DNA from 2 places in the Latilactobacillus parafuchuensis genome. Region 2 is predicted to be linked to the other one. Evidence: riboswitches for the same ligand, from Rfam matches in the RefSeq annotation. Region 2 holds a riboswitch; the other holds the start of a gene.
The links. Region 2 has a riboswitch for thiamine pyrophosphate ahead of thiM (hydroxyethylthiazole kinase). Riboswitches for the same ligand answer to the same signal wherever they lie in the genome.
Positions count from the first base shown of each region.

Region 1: linked by a shared signal. The riboswitch ahead of thiT (energy-coupled thiamine transporter ThiT) and the one ahead of thiM (hydroxyethylthiazole kinase) in region 2 are both predicted to bind thiamine pyrophosphate.

Region 1 covers NZ_CM143875.1:1,971,859-1,975,000, reverse strand. The annotation lists gene xerS (tyrosine recombinase XerS) at 566-1,627, shown strand; TPP riboswitch at 1,697-1,793, shown strand; gene thiT (energy-coupled thiamine transporter ThiT) at 1,841-2,446, shown strand; gene ACVPPQ_RS09755 (heavy metal translocating P-type ATPase) at 2,496-3,142, opposite strand, start outside.
Region 2 covers NZ_CM143875.1:840,818-843,959, reverse strand. The annotation lists gene thiE (thiamine phosphate synthase) at 1-441, opposite strand, end outside; gene thiD (bifunctional hydroxymethylpyrimidine kinase/phosphomethylpyrimidine kinase) at 434-1,246, opposite strand; gene thiM (hydroxyethylthiazole kinase) at 1,248-2,048, opposite strand; TPP riboswitch at 2,120-2,226, opposite strand; gene nagE (N-acetylglucosamine-specific PTS transporter subunit IIBC) at 2,463-3,142, shown strand, end outside.

The DNA of each region.
Region 1 (3,142 bases), 1.1 Mb from region 2:
GTATCATAATCATCAAGAGAGGCTTCTTTAATCGATTTAGTCTGTTTAATGCACTTGTTTTAAACCACCAGATTGACTTAATCAATTTAGTGACCGATAATTCGTTAACCGAATTGCGTTTTCAGTTCCATTCTGAATTGCTGCATGACTGCTTGCCGTGTGATTCAGCCTTAAGATTCAACTACCATAGTCCAGCCAGTTGATCAATCGTTGAGTTGGATTCGTTAGCATGAACTTTAAAAACCATTAAATTAGCCTGAAAATACCGTAAATTAATGATTTTAAACCGATATTCAGCTCATTTAGATGCTCATTAAGTTGATTTGAGCTAAATTGTAGCTATTTAGCGGGTAAAACACCTAGGTTACGTGGCAAAAGCGTTGATATACCGGTATTTATCTATAATCAGCAGTCGATTGCAAACCACCAATGTCAACCTGATCAGCTGGGGCGCTATTTTAAGATTAAACAAGTGTTGTTAAAATTATGGTTTTAACAACACTTGTGGCATTTTCACCTTTTCTTTGCTAAAATTAAGTTATTCGGTTTCTAAGGAGTTTTAATCATGGATCAATTACGTTATCTAGAATTATGTGAACAACGTTTAACTAGCTTGCCCGATTACGTTCGTAAATTTTATATCAATCGACAGGCTAACGCCTATTCCTCGGCGACGCTCTATCAATACCTGCAAGAATACGTACGCTTCTTCTCTTGGCTGATTGACGAGCAGATCGTAACGGTTGCTGAACCGAGGTTAATCCCCCTCACCGCGCTTGAGAAGATGAAATTAGAAGATATTGAACTCTATAAGATCTATTTGATGAACAAACGCAAAGCTAATCACCACAAGCTCTCCTTTCAGGCCGTTAATCGCTCAATTAACGCTTTAAATGCACTCTGGTACTTTTTAACGATTGAAGCGGAACAAGCCGATGGTGAGCCTTATTTCTATCGTAACGTGATGAAGAAGGTTAAATTACTGAAATCATCCGAAACTATGGCGACCCGTTCACGACACATCGGTCAGAAGCTATTAACCGGCACTAAAAAACACGATTTTATTGATTTCATGCAGATGACCTATCCAAAACAACTTTCTAATCGGCAATTAGCCTCTTACCAGCAAAATTGTGAACGCGATGTCGCCATCTGCGTCTTAGCATTAACCACTGGCATTCGCTTATCCGAATTGGCACAAGCTAATTTAGCGGATCTGAAATTAGAACAATTAACCGTGACCGTTATTCGTAAAGGCGGCCAACAAGATACGGTCCCAATTGCACCCTGGGGCCAACCCTACTTACAAGAATACGTTCAAATTCGTCAGACGCGTTATGCAACAACCGCCAATGAGCACGCATTATTCGTAGCGAAATATCGTGGTCAGGCGAAACGGATGAGTAATTACGCTATTGAAAAATTGGTGGCAAAATATTCTGAAGCTTTCGGAGTGCGCTTAACGCCGCATAAATTTCGGCACACTTTAGCAACTGATTTAATGACCGCGACGCATAGCGAAACAATTGTGGCAACCCAATTAGGCCAAACCACGACCCAAGCCACCCATTTATACACGCACGTTGTCGATGATGAACAACGCGCAGCCATGGATAAAATGGAATGAGTCGAAATCGATTACTTGACACGGGTGCTGATTCAGGTATACTGAAAACGTTCTTAAAATTAAATATTAACCATCACAAAGGGGAGCCATTGGCTGAGAGTGATAATAATCAGACCCTTCGAACCTGTTTGTTAAGACAAGCGTAGGAATTGTGATGGAGTTGAATATAACAACTCCTTTTTTGTGTTGGTTGACCAGAAAAGGGGTTTTTCTATGCGTCATCAGCGTTTATTGATTCAAATTGAAGGAGCAATTTTAGCGGCCTTTGCAGTTGCTCTGGAATACGTACCACATACTGTTGGGCCATCTGCAATTGAAGTTTCATTTGGTCTTATTCCTATCGTGATCTACAGTCTACGGCGCGGAGCCGTGCCAGGCATGATTGCAGCGTTTATTTGGGGGACGTTAGATTTAATTCTTCGCGGACTTGGCAGCGGCAGCGTGTTAAACGTTTGGCAAGGACTCTTCGAATTTACGGTTGCCTTCATCGTGGTTGGCCTTGCTGGTATCTTTCAGCATCAAGTTCAAACCAGTATTCGGCAACACCGAAAAGTTAAAACGTTAGCATTATTGTGGTCGGCCGCGCTAGTCGCCAATTTCGCTAAATATTTCTGTCACTTTATTGCCGGTGTGGTTTACTGGGGCTCTTATGCACCCAAAGGAATGAATCCGTGGTATTATTCGCTCGTGATTAATGGTGGTAGTTTTATCGTGACCTTCATTTTGACCGGGATTGTCGCAGGCGTGTTATTCGCCATGTTACCGACGATTTATTTACCCAAAGATATGGCGTTTGATCAACAAGCTGCTAAATCATAACATCAAAAAAACCGTCACCTAAAATCAGGTAACGGTTTTTATTTGCCTATTATTTGAGTAATGGTCGATCTTTACGAGCCTTCAGTGAATATAAAATTGAAACTGTATCGACGACTTCTTGGAACATCGCCCCAATTAAGGCGGGCACAATTCCGGTACTAGCAATCAGCATCAAGACGACACAGATGGCAATCCCAATTAATACGGATTGGCGGGCAATACTCATTGTATCCCGAGCAATCTGAACGGCACGACTAACCCGGTTTAAATCATCTTTTAAAATCACAACATCGGCTGATTCACTGGCAGCGGTTGCGCCGTGTGCGCCCATTGCAATCCCGACGTCGGCCGTTGCCAATGACGGTGCATCGTTGACCCCGTCACCAACCATCACAATCGGGCGGTTAGCTGGTGCGGTCTGTTCGAGCAGATGAATCTTATCAATTGGTAGACAACCGGCGTGAACATCCGTAATGCCGACTTGTTGGGCAATTTGATCCGCAGTCGCTTGTTGATCCCCCGTTAGCATGGTCAATTGATGGAACCCCAAGGTTTGTAATTCTTGAATCGTCTTGGGTGCTTCCGAACGTAAGTGATCAATAAATGTGATATAACCCGCATATTGATCATTAACCGCCACGTGAACGGCCGTTTGATCCAATTGCATTGACTGTTCTGGTGCCACAAAATTAAGTT
Region 2 (3,142 bases):
CGCTTTAGAATGGGTGGGGAAAATGGGGCCAATGCCTAAATAATCTAAAATCGGTTGCTGATGACAGACTATGATTTCGGCGGCGCTATGACAAGATAAACCGGTGATTAAACCGTGGCGTTTGGCGGTTTCGATTTTAGCCCACGGTTGATCGGATTGACCTACGTGCAAGCCGTCAGCTTGGAGTGTTAAGGCCAGTTCTAATCGATCATCAATGAAAAAAGGGACTTGGTAAGTTCGACAAAGTTGCTGCGCTTGGCGGGCATAGTGTTCAATCGCAGCAGTTGATTGCAGACTATTCGGACCTTTCTCGCGGAATTGAAAACAAGTAATCCCGGCTTTAAGTGCCGCTTCTAATGTCGGTAAGAATTGGGCGACGCCGGTATCCTGGGTGCCAGCCACTAAATAGGTTTGGAGTATTTCCGGGGAAATATTAGTCATGTTCAACCTCCCGATACGCCCAGTGATTGGTCGGACCATGGCCGTGACCGACGGCAATCGGATTGGCAATTGCCGCTTGAATATAGGCTTTACTAATCCGAATCGCTTGTTTTAAGGGCGTGCCTTTGGCAAGTTCCGCCGTGATGCAAGCTGAAATCGTATCACCGGTCCCGTGCGTTCGGATCGTTTCAATCCGGGGTGTCGACAGCCATTCATCACTGCCATCCGCGTATAGAATATAATCGTTGGCTTGTTGTTCCGCCGTTTGGTGGCCACCTTTGATGATGATGTTTTGCGCGCCCATTTTTTGTAAGATTTGGGCGGCTAACTTGAACTCAGCTGGTGTTTTAACGGATTGACCAATCAAGACTTCGGCTTCGGGTAAGTTGGGCGTCAGGACGGTTGCGAGAGGCAATAATTCGTTGCGTAAAGTCGTGATCGCATCCTCGGTTAAAAGTGCGGCTCCACCCTTAGCAATCATGACGGGGTCTAACGTCAGCGGGCCAAAGTCAAAGCGCCGTAAATTTTCGGCTACGGCCGCCACGTGTGCGGCATCGGCTAACATACCGGTTTTACAGGCTTTAATGTGGAAGTCGGCTGCCAATGATTCAAATTGTTTAGTAATCAATTCAAGGGGCAACGGGAAACTGTCTTGCACCCCGAGTGTGTTTTGAGCGGTAATCGCGACGACCACGTTGGTGGCAAAAACGTGGCGTTCCTGCATCGTTTTAATGTCAGCTTGCATGCCAGCACCGCCACCACTATCGGAACCAGCAATCGTTAGGGCTTGTGGAAAGTCGTTCATCTTAATTGGACTCCTTTAATTGGGCTTTTTGACTGATTTCTTCGGTCGTCACCGTGAACAAACGGTCTAATAATTGCAGATAAAAGCTACCAGGTAACGGTTGTGGCATCGCTTCAGCAACTAATTGACCAGTGACGGCAAAAGTAGTGGCTGCGGCAACGGCTGCTTGATAAGGATCGTCAGGTAGCATGCCGACGAACGCACCGCAAACGCCGGTTAACATATCACCAGAGCCGACGTGGGTTTGGAAGAGCGGGGTCCCGTTGAAGATTTGGGTCGTCCGTTGACCATCGGTGACCACATCTGTTGGACCCGTTAATAGAATCGTAGTGTTCAGTTTACGAGCGGCTTGTCGCGCTAAATCAACGATGTCGGCTTGACCACTCCCGGCATCAATCCCGTTAGCTTGCCAGTCAATCCCGGCAAAATAGGCAATCTCACCGGCATTTCCACGAATAATACCGGGGGTGCCTAAAGTGAGTAGTTGATCGATTACGCCTTGACGATACGTTAAGGAACCGACGGCGACCGGGTCTAAGACAACCGGTTTGTGCATTTGATACGCGGCTTGCAACAACGTGACCATTTGATCAATCTGGGGTTGGGCGAGCGTGCCGATGTTAACGGTTATCGCTTGGGCAATCGCAACGATATCGGCCGCTTCTTCAGGTGCACTGGACATAATGGGCGACGCGCCAATCACGTTTTGGACGTTGGCGACTTGGTCGACGGTCACGTGGTTCGAGATGTTGGCCACAATTGGATTTGTGTGCCGCAGTTGGTTCAATAAGGTCTGATTCATGGTAGAGCCTCCTTAGAATATCAAAAAAGCCACTTTTGGCTGCACGACGGCATAGAAAAGTGGCTTAACAAATAAGCAAGGGAGCACTTTCCTACGCAAGTCTGAACTTACAGGTTCGAAGGGATTAGATTGAATCAATCTATCTCAGTTCTTCTAAAGAACACCCCTAGTGCAAAGCGATTTAATTGTACCCTTAGTATACGGGATGCCGTCGCTTTTGCAACCGTTTTATAATTGTTGAAAATAATTTGTTTAAATAGTCAGTTATACACGAGGTATAGACCAATGTTTTTTTAAATAAAGAAACCGCTTTAAAAGCCATCTATAAAGGTCTATACCAAAAATTAAGCGCTTGCGTCTGTTAACTGTTAATGGTTTAATGAAAACATCGAAAAATATTAAGGAGTATTCGCAATGAAAAATTACTTACAACGAATGGGTCGCTCATTGATGTTACCAGTTGCCGTATTACCAGCAGCTGCCATCTTAATGGGGATTGCTAACTGGGTTGGCAATGGCGATTCAAATGCTAACATCTTCACGATTTTCTTAGCCGGTGGTAGTGGCGCGATTTTAAATAATTTACCATTACTATTTGCCGTCGGTTTAGCTTTAGGGATGTCGAAGGATCAAGATGGGGCCGCAGCCTTAGCTGGTTTGGTAGCTTTCTTAGTACCGAAGACCATCTTAGCACCTGCTTCAGTTCAAGCGATGCAAGGGTTATCAGACATCGCTAAAGTCAATCCTGCTTTTGGTAAGATTGAAGGGAACGTCTTAATTGGGATTTTAGCCGGTTTAATTGCCGCTGCCATGTACAATAAATTCCATAACGTGAAGTTACCGATGGCGCTGTCCTTCTTTAGTGGGAAACGGTTGGTACCGATTATGGCCGCCGCTGCCATGGTCGTTGTTTCAGCCATCCTATACTTCGTTTGGCCAGCAGTCTTCACCGTATTAGTGGCCTTTGGTAAAGCAATTTCTAATCTTGGTTGGGCCGGGGCTGGGATTTACGGGTTCTTCAACCGTTTATTGATTCCAACCGGGTTACACCATGCGTTGAATTCAGTGTTCTGGTTTGACGTTGCGAATATTAA